DNA from 2 places in the Methylocystis sp. SB2 genome. Region 2 is predicted to be linked to the other one. Evidence: riboswitches for the same ligand, from Rfam matches in the RefSeq annotation. Region 2 holds a riboswitch; the other holds the start of a gene.

Region 1 (6,363 bases), 1.2 Mb from region 2:
CGCCTTCGCCTGATCGACCCAGCCGTCGCGCGCAATGCGGCCGTTCAGCTTCAACTCGCCGTCGAGTTTTTCGACGTCCGCCGAAGTCATCGCGGCAAGCTGCCAATAGTGATAGACGCCGGCGTCGTTCAGCTTCTTGACAAGCTGCGGGCCGACGCCGTGCAACTTGGCGAGATCGTCCGGCGCGCCGCGCGGCGCTGACAGCAGTTCGAAGGCCTCGAGAGGCGTCTCCGCATCCGCGCCTGCGGCTTCGGCGGGACGCAAATCTTCGCGTACCACCGGGAGCGTCTCGAGCGCCGGCGACTCATCGGCGCCGATATCGATTCCCACCGAGCCCTGGCTGCGCGAAATGCCGTCGATGGCGGCTCTCGCCACGAGATCGCAGTAGAGCGCGATGGCGCGGCCCGCGTCGTCGTTGCCGGGGATCGGATGGGTGACGCCGTCCGGATCGCAATTGGTGTCGAGCACGGCGACGACGGGAATCTTGAGGCGATTCGCCTCCTTGATCGCGAGCTGCTCTTTGTTGGTGTCGATCACGAAGATCAAATCCGGCGTGCCGCCCATATCCTTGATGCCGCCGAGCGCCTTTTCGAGCTTGTCGCGCTCGCGGGTCAGCAGCAGGCGCTCTTTCTTAGTGATGCCCGAAGCGCCGGCCGAAAGCATCTCGTCGAGCTTGCGCAGACGGGTGATCGATCCGGAAATCGTCTTCCAATTGGTGAGCGTGCCGCCCAACCAGCGAGAATTGATGTAATATTGAGCGCTGCGCTTGGCGGCGTCGGCGATCTGCTCCTGCGCCTGGCGCTTGGTGCCCACGAACAGCACGCGGCCGCCCTTGGAGACGGTGTCCGAAATCGTCTTCAGCGCCTGATGGAGCAGCGGCACCGTCTGGGCGAGATCGATGATGTGGATGTTGTTGCGGGCGCCAAAGATGAAAGGCGCCATCTTCGGGTTCCAGCGATGCGACTGATGGCCGAAGTGAGCGCCGGCCTCCAGGAGGCCGCGCATGGTGAAATCGGGCAGAGCCATAGTGTCTTTTCTCCGGTTGAACCTCGGCGAGAGAGTAAAGAGGCCGGAGATCCGGCCACCGGAGCGACGTCTTGAGGCAGACGCCGCGTAACTCTCGCCTGTGGAATGGCGCGCTTATAGGCGATGCGCCTACATCCGGCAAGGGCCGCCGCCGACCAACCCGCGCGGACGCTTTAGTCGTTCGACGCCTGGCTGGCGCATCCGCGTTCGAAGGGAAACAAGGACAAGGAAATGCGCTTAATTTTTTGAAATGTCCGCGACGTTCTGTCGCATGTTAAGTTATTGAAAATAAGAAGCAATGTTGCTTTTTTGGCTGGCGTTTGCGTCCACGCAGGAGCGCATTGCCATCCGATCCGAAACAAGCTAGGCTCCCTCTCGATGCGGCAAGCATTCACGTAAAATCAAGAACAGGGGGAAAACGCATGGCCGTCAACGTTCACAATACCGGCGATATCGGCAAGATGCTGCTTTGGATCGCCGCCTTCGTCGCGTTCGTCGTCGTCGCTCTGACCTGGGTTCCGGATTGGATTTCTCCTGAAGGAACCAACGGCACGGGCAACCGCAACGGCATCCAGGGCGATGGCGTTGGCTCGACTGCCCGCATGATCCAGTAAAACATACCCCTGCCGAAAAGACTCGCCGGGCGCGCAAGCTCCCGGCCCTTGTCTTTCTGGCGGGTGATCGGCCGGTTACCGCGCAGATCATTTTGGAGCCGACGTTCTCGACGTGATCGAGCGTCGGCTTCCACTTTTTCGGACGGCTAGCGCGCCCTATTCCACAGACGCTAGCGCGCCCTACTCCGACAGCCGACTCCAGTATTGCGACGCCCATATATTTTGCGCGGCCGGTCCAGCTTCGACGAGCACGGCGCTGAGCAAGATGAGCAACCCGCCTAGCATCGCCGGCGTGGTGAGGCGCTCGGACAGCAGGATGACGCCCGACAAGGCCGCGAAAACGCTCTCCAGCGACATGATAAGGGCGGCTTCGGCCGCTGGCGTATAGTTGAGCGCCACGATTTGAAGCGTGAAAGCGATCCCTCCGGAGCAAAGCCCCGCATAGAGAATCGACGGGAGGGCGGCGCTCAACCCCTCGAGCGAAAAAGGCTCGCCGCCGAGGCCCACAACGGCTCCAAGAACGCCGATGACGCCGAACTGCGCGAAAGCCAAAAAATACGGCCGGTTGGTCCGAGCGAGAAAGGTCGGGACGAGACTGATCCCGGCCGCCCACGCGACGTCCGCAATCAAAACCAAGGCGTCGCCCGACGTCCAACTCTGGAGCTGCCCGCTGTCCGTCAGAAGCCAGGCGCCCACAATGGACCCGAGGCCCGCGACGAGAACGACCTGCCGGGGTCTAACGCCGGTCTGCGCAAAGACGAACACCGGAACGAGCACGACATAAAGCGCCGTGAGAAATCCGCCGTTGGTCGCCGTCGTCGTGGCAAGGCCGACTTGCTGCAAAGCGGCGGCGGCGAAGACGCAAAAGCCGATAAGGCCGGCGAGAGGCAAATCGCCCTTTTTCAGCGGAGAGCTACTGTGACGGCGCTCATAGAGCGCCAGCGGCGCGAGCGCGGCGCAGGACAGGAGAAAACGGACGCCGACGAAGGTGATCGGCCCCATAAGCTCGCCGGCGTTTTTTTGCGCGATAAAGGCCGTCCCCCAGATAAAAGCCGCCAGCACAAGCAGCAAGTCGGCGCGAACACGGCTCATAATATGCCTGTGCTCTTGAGCCTTTGACGGCGCTGCTCGAGTCGCTCGGTTCCTGCATTCCACGCATCGGCGAGCGCGCCCCAGAGCGCGAGGGCGGCTCTATAAATCGGGGTCGCCAATAATCCGAATGACGAATGCGGGTCCGCGGCGTCTTCCTCGACCCCGTATTTAAGGCGCGGGTTTTTGGTCGAAGGCATCTCAAGCGATCCGAACATCCAGTCCCAAATGGCAAGAACGCTGCCGAAGTTGCGATTGAAGTGCTGCGGATCTGTCGAATGATGGATCTGGTGATGCGCGGGGCTTAGGACGACGTGTCCCAAAATCCCGCGAAAGGGAATCCAGAATTGCGAATGTTGAAGATGCCCGATCGTCCAAAGGAAGAAGATGAAAAGGATGTTCTTCCCGTCGACCGTGAAGGATTCAGTGGTTCGCCCAAAGACCCACGCCAATACGCCTGACGCGCCGCCAATGAACATCGCCAGCATGTAGCCGAAAAAAATGTTGTCGATTGGATGATTGCGAAAATTCGTCACCGGGGTCAGCACCTCGGCGGTGTGATGCACCTTGTGGAACTCCCACAAAAACGGAATCCGATGCTTGAGATAGTGATCGACCCAATAGCCGATCTCATAGGCCAAAAAAAGCACGGCGGTAGAGAAGAGCTTTATCGAAAGGTCACAGCAAGAGACCGGCGCAAAAGCGCCAAATGAACTACGCAGCGCGGCGCTCACGGCGGTCGCAACGCCGTTCGTCGATAGAACGAGCGCGCCCACCACGACCGGCATGAGAACGACGCTCAGGACGAAGAGCTTGACGTCCGCGGCAAATGACTTGGATTGCAGGAGTCTCTTGTCGAATATTGCCCGCGCGATGGCCCGGAGGTTGACGCGCCCCCGGCGCATCTTGCGCTGATAGGCCAGCGCGGCGACGGCGATGACAAACGTCGTCGCCAGCGAATAGACCGAAAAAATCGATCCCGCCGAAAACAATTCGTTGGAGATTCTCGCAGCGGAAAAGCGGAGCGCGTCGTAAACGTCCATCGAGCTTTCGGGTCCAGATGATGTTGAGAGTTCAGCCAGGACTGACGCGCCTCGGGATGCCTGCTCGCGTCGCTGGCGCGCGTCCCTGTCCGCCGCGGAACTGCCTGCCTGCAAAGCGTATTCTCTACGCGAGCCGCTGCCAAGAGCGACCTGCCGGCGGGCTTCAGAACAGGTTTCGGGTTAGAATTCGATTCCCTCCTGCGCTTTGACGCCGGCGCCGAAATGGTGCTTGACCAGGGTCATCTCGGTGACGAGATCGGCGGCGGCGATGAGCTCCGGCTTGGCGTTGCGTCCGGTCACGACGACGTTGAGATCATCGCGCCGCGCGGCGAGCGCGCCCAGTACTTCCTCCAGCGGCAAATGCTCGTAGCGCAGCGCAATGTTCAATTCGTCGAGCACCAGCAGGCGAATGTGAGGGTCGTCCATCAGTTCGCGCGCCTTCTCCCAGGCGCGCCGCGCCGCCGCCTCGTCGCGCGCGCGGTCCTGAGTCTCCCAGGTGAAGCCCTCGCCAAGCGTATGCCAGGCGACCTGACCGAACTCTTGCCCGAGCTTTTCGAGCATGTTCCGCTCGCCTGTCTGCCACTGGCCCTTGCCGAACTGAACGACGCCGATCTTCCAGCCATGGCCAAGCGCGCGCAACGCCAGCCCGAAGGCCGCCGTCGACTTGCCCTTGCCGGCGCCCGTGTGGACCATCAGCAGGCCTTTGCGGGCGACCGTCTTGCCGGCGACCTCGGCGTCCTGGACGGCCTTGCGCTTCTCCATCTTGAGACGATGCCGCCGCGCCTCGTCGTCTTCGTTCATCTCGGTCACAGGCGCTCCTCGGCCGGTTTGACGGAAGCATGAGCCGCGCATATGACTAGTCGGGACGGTCCTTCGCAAGAAGTGAAAAGGGAACGCGGCGCGGGCATTACGCCTTTTTCCGCGGCTGCCCCCGCAACTGTAGCCGGCAAGGTCCGCGCCATCTGCCACTGAGCGTGAGGCTTGGGAAGGCGGCGCGATCCGACGACCCGGGAGCCAGGAGACCTGCCGTCAAGGCGATCGTTTCGGATCGCCGCGCGCATCGCATCGCCGCCGGTGGGGCGGCAGGGAGACCGATATGAACGCCAAATCATCCGCCAACGCCGCCGCCCTCCCCGCTTCGAGACTTGAGGCGCTGAAGGCCGCCGTTGTTGCGCTCACTCTCGGCTTCGGGCTCGTTTGGCTTGCGGGCTTCGCCTATCCAGAAAGCGTGCATGACGCGGCGCATGACACGCGCCACGCGCTCTCCTTCCCCTGTCACTAGGCCGCAACGCGTTTGATCGCGCGCGTTTTGACGACCGGCCTGATCGCCGGCCTTGTCGCCGGGCTTGCGGTCGCGGCCCTGCAGCACTTCACCACGACGCCGCTCATCCTCGCCGCCGAGGTCTATGAGGCGGCGCAGCATGCGCATGACGGGGCCGACGCGGGCGCAGCGCTTGCCGGCCTGAGCCGCACGGCGGCGACCAGCGTCGCGACGATCGCCGTCTCGATCGGCTATGCGCTCATCCTGCTCGCCGCGATGCTTCTCTCCGGCGACGCCATCGCGCCGCGCCGCGCCGCGCTCTGGGGCGCCTGCGCCTTCGCCGCGACGGGACTCGCAACGAGTCTTGGCCTCGCGCCGCAGCTTCCCGGCATGGCGGAAACCGAACTCGCCGCGCGCCAAATCTGGTGGCTTGCGACCGCGCTGTCCACCGGCGCCGGACTCTTCGCCTTGTTGCGGCTTGACTCGACCGCGGCAAAAATCGTCGGCGTCGTACTGATCGTCGCGCCGCATTTCTTCGCGCCGCAGCCCGCGACGCCCGAGAGCACGGCGCCGGCGGAGCTCGCCGCGCGCTTCGCGGCCGCCTCGCTCGCCGTTCAGGCGATCAGCTGGGCGCTTGCCGGCGCGCTCGCCGGTCTCGTCTGGCGACTCCAGTCGCGCCAACAGGAATCCTCATGAGCGCCAAAATCCCTGCAACGATTGTCACCGGCTTCCTTGGCGCGGGGAAGACGACGCTCATCCGTCATGTGCTCGAAAACGCCAAGGACCGGCACCTCGCGCTCGTCATCAATGAATTCGGCGACGTTGGCGTCGACGGCGAAATCCTGCGCGCCTGCGGCGTGGAAAACTGCCCGGAAGAAAACATCGTCGAACTCGCCAACGGCTGTCTGTGCTGCACCGTCGCCGACGATTTCATCCCGGCGATCGAAGCGCTGCTGGCGCATGAAAAACGTCCCGATCACATCATCATCGAAACCTCTGGACTGGCGCTGCCCAAGCCGCTGGTAAAGGCGTTCGACTGGCCGGCGATCCGCTCCAAGCTGACGGTCGACGGCGTCATCGCCGTCATCGACGGCAAGGCCGTGGCGGAGGGCCGTTTCGCTGACGATCTCGATGCGATCGCCAAGGAGCGCGAAGACACGCAGACGATCGACCACGACAATCCGCTGGAAGAAGTGTTCGAAGATCAGCTCGCCTGCGCCGATCTTATCATCCTCAACAAGACCGATCTGCTGGGCGCCGACGAAGAACGCGACGTCGCAAACCGCTTGGCGCTAGGCGCCCGGAAAGCGGCGAAGATCGTGCGCGCCAG
Region 2 (6,363 bases):
GCTTTCACACGACAGCAGAGCGATGACGCCGAGCGCGCCGCCCCAAAACAGCGTCATGGCGTCCGTCGGATAATGCAGGAAAAGAAAACCCACGACCTGATTGGCGAACCAGACTGCGGCCGTCAGCAGCAGGGCCTCGCGACGCGCAGTGGTGAGCGCCGCGACGGCGGCGAAGCCGGCGAACGGCAAGGCGCAAGCCCAACCGAAGCTGAAAATGATGCTGGCGGCGATGAAGGTCGCGGCCCAGAAGGCGCGGCGGTTTGTCGTCGGAAGAGTGGCAGACATAATGGACATGAGCATTCTCCTTTCAAGTGAAGACGGAAGTTGAGATTAAAAGCGCGGCGCGTCAGTCGCCTGGCGACCGGCCTGCCGAGCGATCAATGGGATCGGGTGCGTGCAGGCCAAACCAGCGCGCGCGCAACTTGTCCCACAGCGCGAGACGCGACCAATCCGGTTCTTTCAGGACTTTGTCCGTTTCCGCGTCGAGGAAGGGATTGGGCAGCAGCACGGTGATCTGCTGTTCGCCGGCGCCGTTGAACAGCTGCAGTCCCCACGACATCGGCACGCAGCTTGTGTTTCGCCGCCGATAGAGTTCGGCGCGCGACGTGCGTCTGATCTTTGCAAGTTCGGGAGACGTCGGCCGTGTGCGCGATCCCTTGTTCTCGCCGATGCAGACGTGAAAATGCGTGACGCCGAAGGCGACGGTGAGATAGCCGTCGAGCAGCCTGATCCGCGTCGGCGGACGGTCGGCGTGGATTTCCCACGCCGCGCCTTGAATGATCGGCCCGAAGACGATCTCGCGCCAGTGATGTTCGAAAAGGTCACGAAACAATTCTTCAAGACTGGCCGTATCTAGCGGCAGCGAGAAGACGTCGAGCGCCGCGCCGTCGGGCTCGACGATGCGTCTTGGTGTTGTGCTTGGCCTTACGTCTATAGTGGCTTCCATATCGATCTCCCTGCCGTTCATTCGTCACCAGGCGTATTTCACGCCGCCGTAGAAGGCGCGCGCCGTCGTCGAATAATTGTAGACTTCCTCGTAGAGCGCATTGCCGACATTCTCGATCCGCCCATGCAGCGTCAGCGAGTCTGTTAGCTTGTAATTCGCGAAGAGATCGAGCCGCACATAGGGCGCGAGCATCACGCGCTTATTGAAGATGAAATCCAAATCATGCGCGGCGCCGACGATATTGGCGCGCGCCTCGAGTTCGAGACCCGGCGCGCCGGTATAGATGACCGACCACATGCCCTTGTGACGCGGCCGGCGCAAAAGCGAGCGTCCGGCGTAGATGCTATCCTCGTCATCATCGAGATTGCGGGCCGAAAGGAACGTGTAGCTTCCACGCAACAGCAGAGCGCCAGGCACGAGAGCAGCTTCGCCCGAAAATTCGACGCCGCGCGTATCCGCGCGTCCGACGTTGAAATAGCAGCCGAAGATTTGCGTCGACGCGCAACTCTCTGCCTTTCCGAATTGAACAAGATTTTCGTAGCGATTGTGAAAGACCGAGACGGAGGCCGTCGCGACGCCGCCAAAAAAACTCTGATCAACGCCGGCGTCGAAGCCGAACACGCGTTCGGGCGCGAGCGCCGGATCGCCGTACTGGCTGAACCGCTGATAGAGCGAAGCGGTTTTTGCGCCGGTCGCCGCGGAGCCGCGCAGCCGCATGCCGACCTCGTCGATGCGGAAATTCGCCATCGTCCGCCAGGTGAGAAACGTTTGGTTCTTGCTCACCGCATCGGCGCGCCCGCCATAAGAAATGTCGAGCCGATCGAAGAGCGTGAATTGATGCTGCGCATAGCCCGACCATGTCGTCTGGACGGCGCGCGACGGCGTGAAATCATCGACGATCCAGGCTTCGCGCGAATTCTGCGCGGTCTCGGTTTCGACGCGCGAGCCAAGTGTCGCGAGACCGAACGGCCCCAGCGCGACATCGCTTTGATATTCGACGCCCCTGCGCCCGCCGAGATAGCCGAAGCGGCAGTTCTGCGATGTGAAGGTTAGCATGTCGAAACAGGCTTCCGTCATCCAGGCGTCGCGGTTGCCGCGATTGGCGTAGAGCGTCAGCCGGTTGCGCAGAGTCTTGTCGAACATCTCCGCGCCGAGCCGCACATAGCCCTGCATGAAGGTCGCATGCTGATGATTGAAGCGATCGAAAACGCTAATAGGACTGAAGGCGTAAGGATTGTCGTAGCGAATGGCGCTGTCGTAGCCGGCGACTCCCGCCTCGATCCGCGCATCTTCGGTGAATTCATAGCCGTTGCGTCCGGTGACGCCGACATTGTTCGTCGGATCATCGGCGGGCAGCGGCGGCAGCGGCGTCGTCTGATCGCCGATCACGATGGGACGTTGCTGACGATAACCGTAGCGCGGGAAGCCGTCGGCATGCAGGCCGGAGATCGACAACGCGTAGGCGCCGCGCCCGTCGCTTCCCGAGATCGACGCGCGCGACGACGACGTTCCATAGGCGCCGCCTTCCGACATGATCCAGCCTTGCGGCGCGCCTTTGCCGCGACGCGTGATGATGTTGATCACGCCGCCCATCGCGTCCGAGCCGTAAAGCGCCGATTGCGGACCGCGCAGCACTTCGATCCGCTCGATGTCGGTTGGGATGAGCTGGCCGAAGTCCACCGAACCGTCGGTGCTCGTTGGATCGCCAATGCGAATGCCGTCGATGAGCACCAAAGTCTGTCCCGGCGTCGAGCCGCGCAAGGCGACCGAGGTCTGCGTTCCGGGTCCGCCATTCGAATAGACGTCAAGTCCCGGCACGCCGCGCAGAACGTCGTTGAAGCCGAGCGATCCGCGCTTTTGAATGTCGCGCGCATGAATGACGCTGACCGAAGCGCCGCTGCTCGATGCCGGCTGCTCGACGCGCGTCGGCGTGACGACGGTTTGGTCCTCAACTTCGGCGGCGGGCGAGCCCGGCTGCGCCGGGCTCAACGGGCCGATTTCGATGACCGGTAGGGATTGCTGGGCGGAAGCGACGGAAGCGAAGAGGGATAAAGACAGCAGAAACGCGCCGCGCAAGGCGGGGCTCTGAATGTGGAGATGCATGCGCGTAGACTCGCAGCGAGACGTGGGCCGTCACTGCGAAGGTCTTTGCCGACTCGCCAACAAGGCGAGAGGCATCGGCCGCATCGGTGCACCCCGCCCGACGCTTTCGCGCGTGACCACGAAGCGACGGCAGGTCTCCTGGCTCGCGGGTTGTCGCCTCGGACCGCCTTCCCAGAGCCTTATGGCTCCAGTGGCTTAGTGGTCGTCGGCTCGCCGCTTACAGTTGCGGGGGCAGCCGCGGAATTGCGCACGAAGCTGCGCGCTCACCGCATTCCCATTTTGATCCCGTTAGGAACCGTCTGCCGCAAAATAGAATGCCGATCGTACGACAAGTCAAGAGCGTGGCAACGATTGTCGTTGCGATTGAGCGAAGAGCCTTGGTCGTGAACGCGCATCCTGAAACGCCGCAGTCCTCGTGCTTCGAGACAGCGGCTTCGCCGCTTCCTCAGCATGAGGACTGCTTCTTGCAAATTCACACGCGTGACTTGAGGCCCCTCATCCTGAGGAGCCGCGAAGCGGCGTCTCGAAGGAGAGGGGCCGACTTCAATGCAATCAATTTCCAACTCACGCCGCGGCCAGCGCGTGCAGCACACGCGCCCAGGAGCGCGTTCCCTTGTGAAACGATGTGTAGGAATATTTCTCATTGGGCGAATGAATGCGGTCGTCGTCATGCGCGAAGCCGATCATCAGCGAATCCATATTGAGGTCGCGCTTGAAACTGCCCACGATCGGGATCGACCCGCCGCAGCCGGCGAGCACCGCTTCCTTCTCCCATTCTTCCGCAAGCGCGCGGCGCGCGCGACTAAGCGCTTCCGAACCGAACGGAAGCTGAAGCGCGTTCGAAGCGCCATGCGAAATGAATTCGGCCTTGGCGTCGGTTGGCAGACGCTCGCGCACAAAACTACGGAAGCTTTCCAGGATCGTTTTGGCGTCCTGCTTGCCGACGAGGCGAAAGGAGAATTTCGCCGACGCCTGCGCCGGCAGCACCGTCTTTGATCCCGCGCCGGTGTAGCCGCCGATGATTCCATTCACGTCGCAGGTCGGGCGCGCCCAGATCTGCTCGATGATTCCGCGGCCGGTTTCGCCGCCGACGCGCGTGAGGCCGACTTCGGAGAGCCATTTGGCCTCATCGAAGTCGATGGCGCGCCATTGCTCGGCGATGTCTTCAGGAATCTCCGGCACGCTGGCGTAAAAGCCGGGCAGCGTCACCTTGCCCTCGATGTCATGCAGATCGGCGATGATTTTCGCCAGCACATGAATCGGATTCAGCACCGGCCCGCCGAACATGCCGGAATGCAGATCATGGCTCGGCCCTTTGATGATCACCTCTTCGAGCGCGAGCCCGCGCAGCATCACCGTGATCGCCGGCGTTGACGCGTTCCACATGCTGGTGTCGCAGACGAGCGCGAGATCGGGCGCCGAGAGTTCGTCCTTATGCGCGGCGAGAAAGCCGGGAAGCGAGGGCGATCCCGTCTCCTCTTCGCCCTCGAACAGAAATGTGACGTTGCAGGGCAGGCCGCCATTCGCTTCGAACGCGCGGCACGCTTCAAGAAAGGTCATCAGCTGGCCTTTGTCGTCCGAGGCGCCGCGGGCGACGATGTCCTTGCCATCCTTGCCCTCGGTCAGCCGCGGCGCGAAGGGTTCGGTTTCCCACAGCTCCAAGGGATCTGGCGGCTGCACGTCATAATGGCCGTAGAACAGCACATGCGGCGCATCCTTGCGCTTCGCCTTGGCGTGGCCGACGACGATCGGATGGCCGGGCGTCTCGCGCACTTGCGCCTCGTAACCAAGGCCGTTGAGCTGATCCTTCAGCCAGTTCGCCGCCTGCAGACATTGCGCGCTATAGGCCGGATCGGTCGAAACCGAGGGAATGCGCAAGAGATCGAACAGGCGTTCTCGCGAAGCGTCGAGATTGGCGTCTATGGTCGTGAGCACGGCGTCGAGTGCGGCCATGAATCAGCTCCTCGGTGAGAAGCCGAAACTAATGCGGATGCATGGCGAGGGGAAGGCGCGGCGCGTGTTTCACCTTTCCCTCGAGGGGGGAGGTCGCGCTGCGCAGCGCGGGCGGGGGTGACATTAAGAGGAGACGAGAGATAGAAAAGACGATCACCCCACCCCGGCGCTACGCGCCGACCCTCCCCCTCGAGGGGAGGGTGTTTACGCAAGCTACTTTGGCTGCTCAATCGCTCGGCGCGAGCATATTCTCCGGCCGCACGATTTCGTCGAATTCGACTTCCGTCACCTTGCCGGATGCGAGCGCCTCTTCCTTCAGGCTCGTGCCGTTTTTGTGCGCGGCGCGGGCGATCTTCGAGGCCGCGTCATAGCCGATCTTCGGCGCGAGCGCGGTGACGAGCATCAGCGAGCGATCGAGGAAACGCTTGATGTTGGCCTCATCCGCTTCAATGCCGTCGACGCAGCGTGCGACGAAACTGTTGATGCCGTCGGCGAGCAGGATCGTCGATTCGAGCAGCGCGAAGCCGACGACCGGCTTCAGCACATTAAGTTCGAGATGGCCTTGCGAGGCCGCGAAAGTGATCGTCGAATTGTTGCCGAAAACCCGCGTGCAAACCATTGTGAGCGACTCGACCTGGGTCGGATTGACCTTGCCCGGCATGATCGACGAGCCGGGCTCGTTCTCGGGAAGCCTCAGTTCCCCGAGGCCGGCGCGCGGCCCCGAGCCGAGCAGGCGAATGTCGCTCGCGATCTTGTAGAGGCCCGACGCCAGCGCATTGAGCGCGCCATGGGCGAAGACGATGGCGTCATGCGTGGCGAGCGCCTCAAATTTGTTGGGCGCCGAAACGAAAGGCAGTCCTGTCTGCTCGGCGATATCGGCGGCGACCTCTTCGCCAAAGCCCTTGAAGGTGTTGACCCCCGTGCCGACCGCCGTCCCGCCCTGGGCGAGCTGCAGAAGATCGGCGAGCGTCGTTCTGATGCGCCTTTCCGCGTATTCGGCCTGCGCCGCATAGCCGGAAAACTCCTGGCCGAGCGTCACCGGGGTCGCATCCTGCAGATGGGTGCGGCCGATCTTGATGATATTCGCGAATTTCACCGCCTTGGCGTTGAGCGAAATATGCAGCCGCTCGACGGCGGGAATCAGCCGACCGGAAATCGTCGTGGCGCCGGCGACGTGAATGGCGGTCGGGAAACTGTCGTTCGACGACTGACCGAGATTGACGTGATCGTTGGGATGAACGGGCGATTTCGAGCCGCGGGGGGCGCCGAGCATTTCATTGGCGCGATTGGCGATCACCTCATTGACGTTCATGTTCGTCTGAGTGCCGGAGCCGGTCTGCCACACGACGAGCGGAAAATGC

What was found. Region 2 has a riboswitch for cobalamin ahead of ACPS74_RS10025 (TonB-dependent receptor plug domain-containing protein). Riboswitches for the same ligand answer to the same signal wherever they lie in the genome.
Region 1: linked by a shared signal. The riboswitch ahead of ACPS74_RS15870 (CbtB domain-containing protein) and the one ahead of ACPS74_RS10025 (TonB-dependent receptor plug domain-containing protein) in region 2 are both predicted to bind cobalamin.

The regions. Positions count from the first base shown of each region.
Region 1 covers NZ_CP187401.1:3,263,658-3,270,020, reverse strand. The annotation lists gene ACPS74_RS15895 (30S ribosomal protein S2) at 1-1,026, opposite strand, end outside; gene ACPS74_RS15890 (hypothetical protein) at 1,449-1,640, shown strand; gene ACPS74_RS15885 (DMT family transporter) at 1,821-2,732, opposite strand; gene ACPS74_RS15880 (sterol desaturase family protein) at 2,729-3,772, opposite strand; gene cobO (cob(I)yrinic acid a,c-diamide adenosyltransferase) at 3,953-4,573, opposite strand; cobalamin riboswitch at 4,622-4,817, shown strand; gene ACPS74_RS15870 (CbtB domain-containing protein) at 4,869-5,054, shown strand; gene ACPS74_RS15865 (CbtA family protein) at 5,067-5,729, shown strand; gene cobW (cobalamin biosynthesis protein CobW) at 5,726-6,363, shown strand, end outside.
Region 2 covers NZ_CP187401.1:2,045,414-2,051,776, forward strand. The annotation lists gene ACPS74_RS10015 (hypothetical protein) at 1-294, opposite strand, end outside; gene ACPS74_RS10020 (DUF7676 family protein) at 347-946, opposite strand; gene ACPS74_RS10025 (TonB-dependent receptor plug domain-containing protein) at 971-3,049, opposite strand; cobalamin riboswitch at 3,160-3,364, opposite strand; gene ACPS74_RS10030 (M20/M25/M40 family metallo-hydrolase) at 3,614-5,002, opposite strand; gene fumC (class II fumarate hydratase) at 5,229-6,363, opposite strand, start outside.